Regions from separate parts of the Pseudoalteromonas sp. DSM 26666 genome, predicted to be linked through region 1. Evidence: riboswitches for the same ligand, from Rfam matches in the RefSeq annotation. Region 1 holds a riboswitch; the other holds the start of a gene.

Region 1 (8,620 bases):
GCGACCTTTTTTTGAGCAAAGTTTAAATGGCTTTTCTAACATCACTATTACTTATTTTGAGCAAAGTTTATCGGCGCAGACGGCAATATTAGCTAAAAACTTTGACGCTGTGTGCGTATTTGTAAACGATAAAGTAGATAAAGCAGTGATTGAGCAACTTGCCACATTGGGTGTTAGCGCTATTTTATTACGCTGTGCGGGGTTTAATAACGTTGATTTGCCCATTGCCAAACAGCATAACCTAAGCGTATTACGCGTACCCGCCTACAGCCCTGAGGCAGTAGCTGAGCATTGTGTTGCTCTTATGCTTACCCTCAGCCGTAAAACACACAAAGCTTATAACCGAGTACGCGAAGACAACTTTGATTTAAATGGCTTACTTGGGTTTAACTTACATAACAAGACCATAGGGATTATAGGCTGCGGTAAAATAGGCTTGGCACTGTGTAACATTTTAAATGGTTTTGGCGCTAACGTTTTAGTGTGCGACCCTTTTGCAAAACCAGGCAATTACACTATTACCGATTTAAATACCCTACTTGCCCAAAGCGATATAATTTCACTGCACTGCCCGCTGAGCGAAGATACGCATCATTTAATCGATGACGCTGCATTTAATAAAATGAAAACCGGCGTCATGCTCATTAATACTTCTCGCGGTGCGCTGGTAAACAGCCAAGCCTGTATTAAAGCACTTAAATCACAAAAACTGGGGTATTTAGGGCTTGATGTGTACGAACAAGAATCAGAGCTGTTTTTTAAAAACCACAGTGACGAAATAAATCAAGACGATATATTCTCTCGTTTAGTGAGTTTTAGAAATGTGTTAATAACAGGGCATCAAGGCTTTTTTACTCAAGAAGCTCTAACCGAAATCGCTAATATAACATTACAAAATGCAAACGAGCTTGCTCAAGGGCAAACGCTAACCAATCAAGTATTGTAATACCAAGTCATTTAAACTGTAAAAAGCGAACTTTCGGATGACTCCCAATAGTTCGCTTTTTAAAACTGCATTTTTAAATTCGCGTTTAAAAGTTTTTAACCAAACGCTACATTTGCAAATACTAAGGTCATTAGCACTGGGCAGACAAAACGAATGTACTGAGCAAACCAATAGTGCGGCCCACTACTTGCCTTGTGCAGTTTATTACCACGTTGCCATAGCCAGCCTACCGTTATAAAGTAAAAAAGCCCCATCAACGGAAGTTGGTATTGAGTAAATACCATAATAACCAAACCAAATAGCCAATCAAAATTAACAATAATAGTACTGGCACAAACAAATACAATGGCGCTAACGGCCCATGTTGCTTTGGTTCTATCTACACTGTGGTTTTCAACCAAAAATGCCACAGGGATCTCAGTTGACGAAATAGTTGAGGTAACTGAAGCTATCGACATCAAAACAAAAAATAATAAGCCAACCAATAAACCAATTTCACCCATAGTGCCAAATAGCTCAGGTAATATGGCAAAAATAAGTTGCCCCTCACCAATTAGTTTACCGTTACTAAAGACTTCAACGCCATTGTACTGGGCAACATAAATAGCCGGAATTATTAATAAGCCCGCCAAAAACGCCACGCTGGTATCAAGTAGCGCAACACTTGCGGTTAATTTTGGTAAGTTAGCTCCGGGTTTTAAGTACGAGCCGTAAATCATCATACAGCCTACCCCAAGCGACAACGAAAAGAACGCTTGCCCCATTGCGGCAATAATTAAATCAGGGTCGAGTATTTTGCTAAAGTCAGGCACTAAATAGGCAGCAAACCCTTCGCTTGCGCCATCTAACGTTGCAATATAAATAATAAGCCCAATAAGAAGAACAAGTAAAAGCGGCATTAAACGGCGTGACCAGGTTTCTATTCCCGACTTCACCCCTTTTAAAATAATACTGGCGGTTAAAATAAGCATAAGCGGCGTAAAAATAAAATTACGTAACATAGAGTCGCTATGTAAAAACTCACTCAAGCTATGCAAGCCAAAAAAGCTACTTATAGGCTCTATAGCGTAGGAAAGCATCCAACCGGCCACAATAGAGTAAAAACTTAACATAACGATGGCACCGGCAAGGCCAATATAGCCTGCTGCGGCTCCCACTTTAGGGGCGTGATCTTGCCATGCTTGGCTTAGCGCTTTAACAGGATTAGCTTGTGCTTTGTAACCTAAATACAGCTCGGTGTACAAAGCAGGTAACGCCAGCAAAAAAATAACGATAAAGTAAACCAGTAAAAATGCGCCGCCACCATGATTAGCAGCCTGCGTAGGAAAACCCCATATATTACCTAAACCTACCGCTGCACCGGCTGCTGCCAATACAAAACCTAGTCGACTTTGAAAACCATCACGCACTTGTGCCATACACCTACAAATCTGTTATTATTTTAACGAATGCGAATTAAACCATATTTAAGAGCCACTGAGTAATAAAAATGTACTTAGCGCTCACAACAACTAACAACCGCTCACAAACTATCCAGCTTTGGGTAATAAATATGTAATCGGTCGTCATTTATAATGAGCAATGATGAGTGTAACTTACTTTGAAAACCAGCTAAAAGCCACGCCCGCTTTAGCAAATAACAGCCATTGCATTGCGTTGCTTAACGCAACCACCCTCAATGTGGATGAATTTGATTTACCCCACTATTTAAGCCCTTTTGAGCTCAATGTTATTAATCGGCGTAAAAATCCACAGGCTAAACAAGAATATTTAGCCACACGTTTAGTGCTTAAATACCTAGTAAAAACCGCTTGTTCTTCTTATGCATCATTAAAGCTGTGTGATATTAGTTCTGAATTTAACCCCGATAACAGTAAATTAGAATTACATATTAAAAATACAACAGGCGTGATCAGTTGCTGTATTTCGCATTCTCATGGTTTTGTAGGTGCAGCGTTAAATGTAGCATCAACTCAATTTGGCTTTGATATTGAAAAAATTAGTTTAAAGCGCCCTTTTAATAAACTCGCTAAACACTTTTACCACCCAGCCGAAGTGAGTTTAATAACCGATACAGATAACATAACAACTCAAGCACATCATTTTTTTAGGATTTGGACATTAAAAGAAGCGCTGGCTAAAGCCACCAGCCGCCCCATTGCTCAATTATTAAGCCCTAATGTGTTTAACGAACTTAATAACACTCAGCTTACAGCTTGTAGCAATACCGTGGTTGGAGCACATAACGACATATTTGATATTAGCGTTGTGGCAAAAAAAAGCACCGACTGGCGGTGCTCAATAATGACTATTAACGATTTACGCAGCGCAATCACTTTCTAGTAATCGACTATGAATCGCTTGAACCACTGCATCAGACTCGCTTTGCTCAACTAAAAAGCACAAGTTATGTTTACTTGCACCATGGCAAATGAGTCTAATATTAAAGTCACTTAATACTTTCATTAAATTCATTTCATGTTGGCGCAAAACAATTTCAGAGCCAATTAACGCTACCAGCGTTAAATTGTTTTCAACCGATACATGGCAAAATTCAGCGAGTTTATCCAAGCACTCTTGATCTAGCTCTGGGCGCGATGCATTAGGCGCATTATCAAGGGTAATTGCTACACTAATTTCAGAGGTGGTAACCAAGTCTACCGAAATATTACATTCACTTAAAATAGTAAAGATACGTGCTAAAAAACCACTCGCTAATAACATTTCAGGGCTTTTTAAGGTCAGTAGTATTTGGTTTTTACGCTGCGTGACCGCACGAATACCAGGTAACTGCGATTTTTCACGTTCAATCCACGTACCGCCAAGTTCTGGCTCTGTGCTTGAGCCAACAAACACATTAATATGGCTGCGACTGGCAGGCAAAATTGTAGCTGGGTGCAGCACTTTAGCGCCAAAGGTCGCCATTTCTGCGGCTTCATCAAAACTTAAACGCGCAATAGGAGTGGCTTTTACACACAAACGAGGATCGGTGCTAAAAATACCCACTACGTCAGTCCAAATATGCACACTTTTAGCGTTAATAGCCTCAGCAAGCAGTGCAGCGCTATAATCTGAGCCGCCTCGACCGAGCGTGGTCGTTAAATTGTTTGCATCGCTACCAATAAACCCTTGGGTCACAATAACGCTATCATCAAGCAGCGGAATTAAATGTGTTTGAGCGGCTTGCGCTGTGGCGGCCACATTTGGTGTTGCTTTACCAAATTGGCTATCGGTTTTAAGCACCTGGCGCACATCAAAACGAGTGGCATTTAAACCCTTTAATCTTAGTACTTGGGTAAATAAGTACGACGATAAACGCTCGCCAAAGCTAAGTAGCTCATCGAACTGCTGCTCAGTATTGAGTGTTTGTGCCGCCAACGTTTGAAATGCATCTAGCGTTTGATTAAACCCAAGGGCTAAATCCTCATCTAACGACAGGTCATTTAAAATAGCCTGCTGAATCGCAAGAACACCATCAATATGCTGTTGGCGTTTAGTGGCTTCAATACCCGCTTTGCAAAGCTCCACTAAATGATTGGTCACTCCGGCACTGGCGCTTACTGCAACAATACGTACATTTTTATCGTTTACGATAATTTCGCTACAACGGCTCATCGCCTCAAAGTTAGCAACGCTGGTGCCACCAAATTTGGCAACAATGTAATCTGATTTTGTGCACTGTGAACTTTGTGGCACTGATTGGGTAGTCATTTCGTCTCCTTTCGCGGCATCCAAACCGCAATAAAACAAGAAGAACTTGGCAGGAAATAAAGATAAGAAAAATCTACTGCCAGAAGCTCTCCACCTAAATTGGTGACAGTTTTGAGGATTCAGCCCCATAAACCGAAAAACAATGGTAACGACCCATTATTTTCCTCGGCGAGTACTTCCCTCCTTAATGGTCGCAGGCTGTCGTTGCCTCACATTAAGTACCTAAGTATCGCACCTCTTCTGAATGTATTATTAACCTGTGGCTAATAAAACAAAACCGCACTAAGAGTGCGGCTTTGAAAGTTATCGTTTAGACGTCTAGCTGTCAAGTCGTTTTACTATAAAATCAAATAAAACTACCCATTAAGTAAGAGCCCGCATAACCAAAGGTGTAACACAGTAATAAATACAGCGATAAGCGAAGGTAACTTGCAAACGTCAGCTCTTTTACCTTACTCATGGCTATAATACCGGCCGCCGAGCCAATGATTAGCATAGAGCCACCTACACCGGTTGCATACGTAAACGACAACCAATGCTGTTGACTCATTACAATGTCGGCTTTTAATAACGCTGCCGTTAGTGGCACATTATCAACACCTGCGGATAAAATACCCATTAAGTAGTTTGCGTACTCTGGCGCCATTACCGTATACAAATTAGTAAATTGGCTCAGTACCCCAACTTCTTTTAACGCACCAACAAGCAGTAACACACCCACGAAAAACAATAAGGTGTCGTACTCTATGTCGCGTATAAAATCGATCATATCTTTGTTGATGTCTTTTTTGCGCATTAAAAATTGCGCGACTAAAAACATAATAGATAAACCCAATAAAAAAGTAAGCAGAGGCGGTACACTGTATAAAACACTCAATGTAAGCGTAGCAATAACCGTAGTAAAGAAAATAACCGCAATGGTTATGTCGGTTTTTTCAATACGTTTAAATTTAGTTTTTTTAAACTCGAGTTGCTTATTCATGCCAATTGATAACAAAGTAGCCAGTAATAATACACTTAATAACGCAGGCACAATTAACAGTAATAAATTGCTAATTGTTACTTTACCATCAAGGAAAATCATAAGTGTGGTTACATCACCCGTGATAAGTGATACACCACCGGAGTTTACAGCAAATACAATAAGCGTGGCGTACTTAACTAGTTTTTTGGCTTCAAGCTTTAATGACATAATCACTGCCAGTGATATTAGCGTGGCCGTAACGTTGTCGGAAATAGATGAAAATAAAAACGCAAAACACCCCACCAAAAACATCAGCTTACGCTCACTAATGCTGGTTGGCATAATCCGGTTCACAACATTTTCGATAAGTCCTTTAGAGTTTAAATAGGCGACAAAGGTCATTGCGGCCATTAAAAACAGCCATAAAGAAGCAATTTCTAAAATATTGTGGTCTAGGAGGGTTTGAATCGTTTCGGGGCTTTGCCCATTAAGAGGAAAAATAAAGGAGATAATCCAACAAAGTGTACCAAAAAATAATGTCGTTTTTGCTTTGTTTACGTGGATCACATCCTCAATAACGATAAGCAAAAATGCAATCGCTATCAGCGTCAGGATAATCGAGGAAACCATGATATTAAACAACCTTCGGGGTTAAGTAAAAATTGAAACCATGTAAAAAATATACCCACAAACTCTATGTGCCTATATTCGGCGCGGATACTATCACTAAGCGGGTGTAAAAACTATTATTAAATCGTCGCAAAAACGAATACCATATAAGTTCGAGAAATATAAAATAACGAATACTAGGAAGTTGCAACGCCTTATGATCCCAGCTAAAAAGCTACTTAATACCCTAAATGAACACTGGGGTGTATTAGAGCTATTATTTAAGCGCTTTAAAATGGCCGACTTTAGTATTAAAGATCTTCAAAATGCCATTAAGCAAAAGCAACCCACGTGGAATAATGAGCGTATTTATAAAGAAACCAACCGGTTATTAAATCAAGAAATTATTATTCCGCTGGCTAAATCGTCACAACTGGAAATTAACCGCGCCATTGCCGACTTTGCCACCTTTTTACTGCAAGAAGAACATTTAGGCTTAGCACAAGAAATTAGTGTCTTGGTTGATGATTTGGCCCGTTTAGGTAATCGGCTATCTAATGCCGGTGAAATGGAAGATTTTGATGATTTACGCCGCTTTAGCCGTATTATGGATGATCGGGTGCGTAAAATAATCAAACTGTTTTTACACAACGAAAACGCTATTTTAAATATTGTTGAGCAAGCCAAATCTAACAATGCGGTGCAGTCGCTACAAAAACGCTATAAAGCCGTGATAGAAGCGTTTGATGAATATATAGAACCCATGCTGGAAATGGTGGATATTAGAGGCGACTTTCATGCCTGCTTTACCCTTATTGAGCAACAAATTAGCACCCAAATAGAACATATTGAACGTTCAGGCAAAGCGTACAACGATAAACGCATGCTTGAACAATTGCGTACCCGCATTCTAGAAATGCACCTAGTTGGCCGGATAAGCTTACGTAAAAGTGCCGATATGTTAATGCCACTGCGTGAAGAACTGCGCCGTAATAACCTTATTACCCGCCAAGTAGCAAAAGTATTAGGGCTAATACGTAAAAATGGAGTAGATAATATGCTCAGCGCCGTGCAGCCAAATTTTGTAAGCGATGCGCAAAAGTATTCATTGGGTCAACAGCGCCATATAGTAGCCTACATGGCAAGCCTGGCTGAATTTGAGCATCATGAATATCAGCTACCAGAGCAAAACGATGTGCCTGCGTTTGTCACGCCGAACATTCCTGACTATCACGATGTAAAAGCGCAGTTTGCAAAACGCTTCAAAAAGCAGCGTAAAAAACCACAGCCTCTGCTGCAATTTTTAGACGAAAGCTACCCAGAGCTTGAAGCCGATGAAATGCTGTTTTTGTATCAAAAACTAGTGAGCGATACCACCCTACACATTAGCCAAAGCGATAAAAAAGCCCGCGTTAACATTGCAGGCCAGCACTTTTCTTTGTACCCCTTTAATTCAGAGCCTCAGGCTGATAAAGCCGAGCACGAGTAATGACCATGACACAGATAAACTTAAATGAGCTTTCTCACTTACAAGCCATTAATAAAAAATTAGTCGCGGGTTACCACATTTGCGAACAAGACACCCTAATGTGGCAAGAGCTTGACCAACAAATTGAAGCTTACAGCGCCTTATTCACAGCATTAGGCCATGATTTAAAGCACGACAGTCGTGGCTTTTATTATTTTGCTAGCGATGAAAGCACCCCCAATATGGGCAAAATATCGCGCGCGATAGCGCTCACTATTTATATTTTAATCGAACACTTTGCCAACACAGGTAAAGACCCAATGCGTGCATTATTTGATGAGCCAAACGATTTAGAGCTAATGCAAACCTTGGTACAACTTAATAAACATTTATTTGATCAGCTTGAAATATTCTCGGGTTCTGATTTACGCAAAGATGTGTATTTACGCATGGTACGTTTAGGCCTTGCCCGCGAAGTGGAAGGCGGCTTTATGCTACAGGCGCCAATTCATCGCTATATTGATGCCTTAATGGAAGTAAATGAAGAAACCTTTTTAGGAGAGGACGAGGAATGAAAAACTTATACGGACTGAGTAAACTCGCCCTACTTAATACTGCAGGCTATGCAAAGTGTGTGATCCCACTTGATAAAAGTAGCTCGATTTGTGCGCCTAACAACACAGGTAAAAGCTCAGTTATTAATGCACTGCAATTTCCGCTAATTAACGATTTACGCCTTACCGAGTGGGATGGCCACGATTTAGATGAAACCCGTAAGTTTTATTTTTCATCAGATCAATCGTACATTTTATTGCAAGCCGATTTACCCCATGGCTCAGTTGTCATTGGCGTAGCAGGCTTAGGTAAAATTGCCGGTTATGCACACCAATACTTTTGCTATCAAGGCAAACTTGATTTAGCC
Region 2 (8,620 bases), on a different contig from region 1:
TCGTATCGCAATTTACGCTCGCAGCCAATACAAAAAAAGGCATGCGGCCTAGCTTTTCATCGGCAGCTACACCAGACCAAGCGCAAGCGCTATATAATTACTTTGTAGAGCAGGCTAAATTACTCGGTATTAAGGTCGCGACCGGTGAATTTGCAGCCGATATGCAGGTGAGTTTATGTAACGATGGGCCGGTTACCTTTAATTTAACCGCTTAACGTGCTTTTTTTACAATCACAATATGATTAACAAAGCCGGTAATTTTTTGAATACTAATAGCCTTCCCAAATACAGTCAGTAGTACATGTTGTAACTGAGTGAGTTGTGATGAGTGCTGCGATAAAAAGTTAATAAATAAGATGCCCTGTTGATCAAGTGCATCATAAATTGTTTGATAAAAGCATGAATCAAATAAAAATCGCGGGGCGTCTAATTCACTAAATAAATCTAAAATGACCCAGTCCATATGCTCTGCTGATTTTAAAATTGTTTGCGCATCCTCGCAATGAATCTGTTGTTGTTCACTAGGGGCAAAAAATTGTTGATAACAGTCAATAATATGGGGGCTTTTCTCTACTGAAGTAACCTGTACTTGAGGATACTGTTCTAATAAGTAATTACGAATGGCACCGCCACCTAACCCCAGTTCGAGTACTTTTTTAGGTGTAGGTGGCTGTTGCCAAACCGTTGCTAAATAAGCAAGGTGTGGAAACAGCAATGCATGTGGTTTTGCTTTTAAAATAACAGACTGCAAGGTGTTATTAATGAGTAGCCAGCGAAGTTGTTGATACTCTCTTACTTGTATGTGCTCACCATGCTGATTATGCCAATAAAGTAACTGGCCTAGCGATGAACTATGCTCAATAAAATGTTGGCTGATCAGGCCACTATTGCAATGGATATATTTATTCATGCTATTGAGCATAAACCAGCAGAGGTAAATCGCAACGGCTTTTGTCATTAATTTTTTACAGCTGTTTTCTCAGCACCAAAGTCTTATTTGCAGTTTTATCCAGATCGAGTATGGTGTTTTTCACAAAATGCACAGCGTAATATTTTACATTTTTAATTTATGGAGTATGTATGTTTCAAGTGAGCACCCCACAAAGTAGTGAAGACTGGCAAGCCTATTACCAATTACGCTGGCAGGTTTTACGTGCCCCATGGGGCGAACCTCGGGGCTCTGAGCAAGACGATTTAGAGCAAGAGGCTGAGCATCGCTTCATTAAAAATAAAGCGGGTGAAGTATTGGGTGTGGCTCGTTTGCACTTTAATAATCAGCAACAAGCTCAAGTACGTTATATGGCGGTTGCAGAGGGTAATCGTAATCAACATATTGGTAGCCGCTTGTTACATGAACTCGAAAAAATAGCGTGGAATCAAGATGCTGATGAATTAGTGTTGTTTGCTCGCGAACGTGCACTGGAATTTTATCAGCGCCATGGCTATGAAAATAAAGAAAAAGCACATTTGGCTTATGGTGATGTACAGCATTATAAAATGGTTAAGCTCAAACCGAGTGAACCAGGTTGGTTTCGCCACCCAAATTGGACTCAAGTACTGCAAAACACATGGCGTGAATCAATCCCCATTAGTGATGCAATGGGAATAAAAGTTGAAAGTTACACAGATTGGCAATTTACTACTCGTGCAGATTTAAATGCTAACTTAAATTTACACAACACTATGTTTGCAGGCTCTATTTATAGCCTAGCTACATTAACGGGTTGGGGTGCAACGTATTTAGCATTAAAAGAAGCCGGGCTTGAAGGGAATATCGTGTTAGCAGATGCCAACATTAAGTATTTAAAGCCACTGAATACTGACCCTAAGGGCTGTGTGAATATTCAAACCTGTAAAGGGAACTTAAATGAGTTACAAGATGCGGGTAAAGCAAGTTACCTAGTGCCGGTAACCATTTTTGATGGTGACGAGGTGGTTGCTCAGTTTGAAGGGCAGTTTGTGGTTAAAAAATAATAAGAATAAACGAAAAAGCCAAGCGAGTTGCTTGGCTTTTTTTTATAAGCATTTTTACAGTAAATCTGTCAGTAATATACCCACACCAAAGCGTTCAATATCGGCGTTATAGTCTATTAAACTTTCACCATAACCATTAAAGTACTGCGCATAGCCGCGTACTCTTCCCCATAGAGGGAATGACCAATCAAGCTGAATTGCCCCGCGGTTATCTGAATTTAAATTATTGCGAGTCATAAAACTAAATTCATGATCGTTAAAGCGATACGCGCCACCAAATTCAAAGTAACCCATGTATTTATAGATATCTGGGTTATCGTCACCTCGTGCATCTAACGGCGCAGGCTTTTTGTTTTCAGGAATGCGATACCAAGGTTTAAAGCTAAATACAAAGCCGTCTTTTTCCCAAATGAAATCGGCATAAATGCGATTCCAAGAACGCGAGTTTGGCTGACTACGACCATTAGATTGGTGCGAAATACCAATGGCTATTGCCATTTCATCGCCCCATAAAACGTTTTCAGGGTCTAAGTAATTAATCCAAAATACTTCTGGCTCGTAGTTGGTTTCACGAAAAGGGGAAGAAATATCGTCGTTATATACTTGCCAGTATGACTGCAAAGTAAAGCCAAAAAATATCGCCTGGTCTGAGTCAGTAAACTCATCATACAAAGGCACTTTAATTGATAGCTGATATTTAGCTTCTAGGTTATCAAGTGGGTCGCCATCTTTTTTATCGGTTAACTCTGCAAATCCATCAAACGGGCGAGTGTTTGGGTTCGACATATAAGAAACAGGTAAAATATAATTACGTTTATGCGGGGTAATTACATTACGATTTTTTTTACCAACCGCTTCACGGGCTTGGCGTTTGTCGATAGCCGTTAGCTGCTTGCTTTCTTCAACGGCAGAACACTTTTTACGTAATTGATCGAGCGTTTGTTTACCGTCTCCACCGATCACTTCATTTAAAATACATTGTTTAACCAGCTCAAGTTCATTGTTTTGCTCGTTATTCGCTGTTTCTTCAGCAACAACGGTTGTGCTAAGTAATGTAGAAAGTAGTATCCAATGGCGCCAACTCATTATAATTCCTTTGTAAGTGAGGGAAGTCAGTATTTTGCTAATTATAGCGCCTTTTTAACACATAAATGGTGAATTTGTCCTGAACTTTAATACTTTAAAAAGAAAAGCGACCTAAGTCGCTTTTACTGTGTAACTAGTTATTTACTAGCTAACTCTCACGCAATGAGAAGGGGTGAGCTAAAGCTCAAAGACGTTAGTAAAAAATTTATACAGCTCGGTACCTTGATTCACACTCGCTGAGGCAAAATGCAATATCGCAATTGCATCGAGATCAAAGCTTAGAGTTTGCAGCGGTTGTTCGCTTAAATAGCGCTCCATTCGCAGTATTTTAGCAATGGGTTCTCCAGCTTTAACATGCCCGCCAAGAGGTGCTAGGTATTCGACCATGCCACCCATGGGGGCGTAATAAGCAATATAATCATTTAGTTGGCAGCCATATCTTGTCATCAATTTTGGCTTGTAGGGGGCATCAACAAATACTTGCTTATGATTTAAATAACTTAAAATACTATTGGCATCGTCTAGTGCCGCGCTTAAATCGATTTTTTCTTGGCTGCCAAGCTCTACCGTAAAGGCTTCAACTTGCACGTTAAATTCACGCCCTTGCTGAGCAAGTTGCTCACTAAGCTGCCACCATGGACAAAAGCTTGCTTCATCCATTGCGCCATCAAAGGCATTAGGAATAACCAGCACATGGGGAATATTAAAGTAACGCGCGCTATCGGTCGCATACTCAGGGCAATATAAGTGCTGACTAGAAATAGGGCCGGTGTGTAAATCTAAAACTATATCTGCTTGATGCGCCAATTTTTGTAAGTTTAGCGCAATCCGTTTCCCCGTTGTTAAACGATAATCAGGGCCGTTGAGTTGTTGCTCAACGTCATTAATTAACGCGGCTTTAAAGGCTGTTTTCAGAATCTTATCATCGGCATCGCTGAACTGCTGTGCAAACTGGGTCGCAAGTTTATTATTGCAGTGATACATGCGATTCCAATTAGTCCCCGTAATGGGATCGAATCGGCCAAGAGTAAATTCCCCCGATTTTTGATTACAGCCAATGGGGTTAGCGTAAGGAACTAAGGTAATATCACCTTTTAAATTAAGTGTTTTTAGTTGCTCAAGTAATTGGTAAATTACCGCGTTGCCTTGCACTTCTGCGCCATGCATATTTGCTTGTACATACACACTTGGGCCGGTGCCATCGCCTTTTAAACGATACACAGGAATAGTCAGTGGTAGTCCGTTTGCGACTTCGCCAACCACGATGTTTTCTTGGCTAATAGCTGTGGTGTTATTCATCTTTTTTACCTCAAGTAGTGGCTTGCATCTTCTGCTTGTCGCACGCAACTCAATACGCCATTGTGTATAACATATTCACCGGCCAGTTCATGACATAAAAAGTACGGCATACTTTCGGTAAAACCATAGGCACCGCATTGACTAAATACTAGCCAGTCTTGCTCATTTAAATCACTGGGTAATTGGTGCTCTCCTAAGCAATCAAGTGCAGTACATAAGGGGCCGTATAGGCTCATTGCTTGATTTTCTGCATTTGAATCTCGTAATAAACGCGCAGGGAAATCTTGACTGGTGACCGCAGGGCGCAATAAATGATTAATGCCGCCGCTCATAATCACCTGTTGTTGGCCGTAATTTAGTTTGCGCTCAACAACAGGTGTGGCGTAGTGGCCGCATTCGCCTACAGCGTAGCGACCTAGTTCCATCCATAGCTCAGTAACCCCCGCATCGCATTTAATTTTTGCAAGCGCCTCTATGAGTGCATCCCAACTTAGAGTGGGCGTATCAAGCGTATAGGGAATACCTAAACCACCACCTAAATCCAGCACCTTGAGGTTAATATTTAAATCCTCAGCAAGTTGCCTTAACGGCGTAATCATTTGTGTCCACAGCTCAGCGAGTTTGTCGCTGCTAAGCATGTTGCCCCACTGAAAAATATGCAGACCGTCAAAATTAAGTGCACAGTAGTCACTGGTATTTAGCGCCTGCCACTCGTCGCACCCTAAGCCAAATGGAGTAAGACTATCGCCCCCTAGCGGGTTTTTATCACCCTCGGGCCAGCGTAATTGAACACGCAGCAAAACCTGCAACTGGCACTGCTGAGCAATCGCTTGTTCGTTGAGCCAACGTACCTGATTGAGACTTTCGGCCACAAAGGTACGCACGCCACGCGCAATAAAGTGCTTAATTTGTTTAGGGCTTTTTGCAGGCCCCGTGTTGAGCACGCGTTCACTGTTAATTCCTTGAGCAAGGACTTGCTCAAGCTCGCCTTTACTGGCGACATCAAAGTTAAAACCAGCGTTATTTAAGCGTTGGATCACGCTAGATAACGGGTTCGCTTTAACTGCATACCAGAGTTTTACCTCGGTTTGTGCTACTAAACGCGTTAAATGTGTGTTTAGTGAATCAAGATCATAAACAAAAAAGGGCGTATCAAGCTCAGTTGATAGCTTATCAATAGCGCTTTTAACGGGCGTGCTCAAAAAGGTCATTAACGTAAAACCTCTTCAAGCAATAATGACGCGTCACTTTGCTCGTCACGGTATTTAACAATTAACGCACACGACATGCTTAAGCCTTGCTCATGCGCCCAATCGTTTGACGCAGGGCGAGAGCCCGGGATCACAATCGCGTATTCAGGGATTGCTTCGCCTTTATCAAGCTGGCGCTCATTTACGCAGTCATAAACAGGGATGGTTGCAGATAAGCGAACACCTGGGGCAAGTACCGCGCCTTTTTTAACTACCACGCCTTCAACAATCACACAGCCTGCACCAATGAATGCATCGTCTTCTATGACCACAGGGCTTGCGCCAATGGGCTCAAGTACCCCGCCTAATTGTACCGCGGCGCTCAAATGAACATTTTTACCCACTTGCGCACATGAGCCAACCAATGCGTGGCTATCTACCATAGTCCCCTCGTCAATAAAGGCGCCAATATTTACGTACGCAGGTGGCATAATAATAGTGCCTTTGGCAACATGTGCACCACGGCGCACACTTGAACCACCTGGCACCATGCGAACGCCTGCTGTGGCTTCAAAGCATTGCGGCGCTAGATTATGTTTATCTACAAAGCCACCAGGAAACTCCATGTTAGTGCCGTTTTTAAAGGCTTCTAAAATGCCTTGCTTTACTTCTACGTTAGCGTGCCATTGGCCGTTTTCGCCTTGTGTTGCTGCGCGAACCGCGCCCGTTTCTAAATTATTTAATAGTTCTAACCAGTTCATTATAAAAACCTGTATTTAATGCCAAGATAAAATGGTGTTGTTTGCCGATGAAATGTCATCTGTGTGTGTCAGCTCAAGGTGTGTTAAAGGTGGGCGTAAATACGGACTGCCAATACGCCCTTGTAAATGCATTAACACTTTGACTGGGATAGGGTTGGCTACTGAGAATAAGCTATTGATAGCACTAGACCACTGGACAAAAAGATTAGGGTGTTGGCCGCTTAAACTGCGCTTTACAAATTCATGGGTTTGTACTGGCCATGCATTAGCCGCAACTGAGACCAACCCTTTAGCGCCCGCTTGGGCAAAATAAGGCATGAGGGCATCGTCACCACTAAAAATAGCTAAATCAGGCGCTGCTTGTCGATAGGCTTCAAATTGAGAAATACAGCCACTGGCTTCTTTGAGTGCCCATAAATTTTTATGTTGTTTGAGGTTTTCAATGGTTGCAATGGGAATGCTAACCGCACTACGTCCTGGTACGTTATAAAGCATACAAGGATGAGAACTGGCATTGAGCAGGCTTTCAAACCAATGGGTTTGCCCCACTGCACCGGGTTTGGCGTACAAAGGCGAGCCAAGTAAAAAACCATGAATAGGCAGTTGGTTGCAGTAGTTAACCCATTCAAGCTGCTGCTTTAAGTTACTACCACCGACTGCGACCATAAGCGGGACGCTCGGCTGTAATTGGCAAACATGCTCTACGATGGCTTGCTGCTCTTTTAGGGTCAGGGCTAACCCTTCGCCAGTGCTACCTAGCAGTAAAATGCCATTGTTAGCGGCTTCTTGTTCGGCCAGCAAGGTGTCTAAGGTTGCGTAATCAACTAGGCCATTTTGATCAAATGGGGTGATCAGCGCAGTCCATAAATGGAAATTGTTAATATTGAAGTTGTTGATCATCTCTCACGAACTTATAGGGCATTCGTCGAGTTATTGGCGGGTATTTAGGGTGCCTGACTCTTTGAATGTATTTATAATTCGAAGAGCGAATGGGCTTATATAACAGGGCGCACGGCCTTATTATACTAAGACCAGAAGCTCTCCACCAAATATGTTATTGGTGACAGTCGCTAGGATTCAACCTAGTCGCCCGAAGCAACCTTTCACAAAAAAGTGTTACCTCTCGGCGTTAATTCCCCTCACGTATGCTCAATGGAGTTTGCGCTCCTAACATACGCTACCTGAATAACGCACCTCTTCCAGCCCTTTGCACTTGCTATTGAAAAATCAATCAGCAAATACAATGTAATAGGGTAAGTGTGGCGATTAAACCACTTTAGCCGTCTAGGTGTCAAGTGACTAAATATAGATAGATTCATCCTGATTGACAGTTATTACGTATTAGCTGCTTTTCTCGTACACTAGTACTATTGTCGAAGTAAGGTATTAAGCAGATGGAAAAATTTAGTGATATTTATAAGCGAGCGGTAGAGCGAAAGGGCTCTGAAAAAATGCTTAAGTTGTTACTCGCAAAACCTTTATCTAACAAACAACTCCTCACATTAAATGATGATGATTGGCTAGAAGAATTTACTCGGAAAGTTTTTCAAAGTGGTTTTTATTGGTCGGTGATCAACAGTAAGTGGGCCGGATTTAGAGAGGTTTTCTGGGATTTCAATGTTGAAAAACTATTGATGATGCCACCGGATATGCTTGAGCAAAAAGCCAGTGATGAGCGGATTGTACGCAACTATAAAAAAGTAAAAACTATTACTGAAAATGCGTATATGATCCACGAAGTTGCAGAGCAATACGGCAGCTTTAGTGAGTTTATTGCTAACTGGCCAAGTGAAGATATTATTGGCTTGTGGGCGTATTTAAAAAAGCATGGTGCAAGGCTTGGTGGTAATACCGGCCCTTATGCGCTGCGCGCCTTAGGAAAAGATACTTTTTTACTTTCAAGAGACGTAGAAAGCTATTTGCGTGCCCATAAAATTATAGATGGCGGATTACAAACTAAAAAGTCACTAAGTGCGGCGCAGGCATTCTTTAATGAACTGCAGCAGCAAAGCGGCTTAAGCATGCAAGAGCTAAGCTTAATTGTCGCTTATGGTGTAGGCGACAATCGCGTAGGTATCAGCCAAAAACAATAGGATTAAACATGAAATTAGTGCCAAGGTATACCGACATTGGTGAGGGGTTTGCAATTAGCGATCATCCAGCCAAGGTGACAGCGCCACAGTTATTGTTATGGAATGAGCCCCTAGCTAAGCAATTTAATATACAGGTGAGTGCCGATTCTCGAGCAAATATATTTAGCGGTAATGAACCCCAAGCGATTTCTGCGGTGGCACTGGGATATTCTGGTCA

What was found. A riboswitch is a leader RNA that binds a small molecule or an ion and turns the genes downstream of it on or off. The one in region 1 is predicted to bind lysine.
Region 2: linked by a shared signal. The riboswitch ahead of dapA (4-hydroxy-tetrahydrodipicolinate synthase) and the one ahead of lysC (lysine-sensitive aspartokinase 3) in region 1 are both predicted to bind lysine.

What each region holds. Positions count from the first base shown of each region.
Region 1 is NZ_FPAR01000001.1:190,448-199,067, reverse strand. It holds gene BM380_RS00880 (2-hydroxyacid dehydrogenase) at 1-946, shown strand, start outside; gene BM380_RS00875 (sodium-dependent transporter) at 1,042-2,364, opposite strand; gene BM380_RS00870 (4'-phosphopantetheinyl transferase family protein) at 2,531-3,289, shown strand; gene lysC (lysine-sensitive aspartokinase 3) at 3,266-4,657, opposite strand; lysine riboswitch at 4,733-4,905, opposite strand; gene nhaD (sodium:proton antiporter NhaD) at 5,004-6,251, opposite strand; gene BM380_RS00855 (hypothetical protein) at 6,448-7,719, shown strand; gene BM380_RS00850 (condensin complex protein MksE) at 7,725-8,273, shown strand; gene BM380_RS00845 (AAA family ATPase) at 8,270-8,620, shown strand, end outside.
Region 2 is NZ_FPAR01000009.1:61,504-70,123, forward strand. It holds gene dtd (D-aminoacyl-tRNA deacylase) at 1-215, shown strand, start outside; gene BM380_RS15075 (spermidine synthase) at 212-958, opposite strand; gene BM380_RS15080 (bifunctional GNAT family N-acetyltransferase/hotdog fold thioesterase) at 1,081-1,974, shown strand; gene BM380_RS15085 (phospholipase A) at 2,029-3,060, opposite strand; gene BM380_RS15090 (succinylglutamate desuccinylase/aspartoacylase family protein) at 3,238-4,359, opposite strand; gene BM380_RS15095 (PLP-dependent decarboxylase) at 4,365-5,570, opposite strand; gene BM380_RS15100 (2,3,4,5-tetrahydropyridine-2,6-dicarboxylate N-succinyltransferase) at 5,570-6,310, opposite strand; gene dapA (4-hydroxy-tetrahydrodipicolinate synthase) at 6,326-7,210, opposite strand; lysine riboswitch at 7,338-7,517, opposite strand; gene BM380_RS15110 (DNA-3-methyladenine glycosylase I) at 7,705-8,403, shown strand; gene BM380_RS15115 (protein adenylyltransferase SelO) at 8,412-8,620, shown strand, end outside.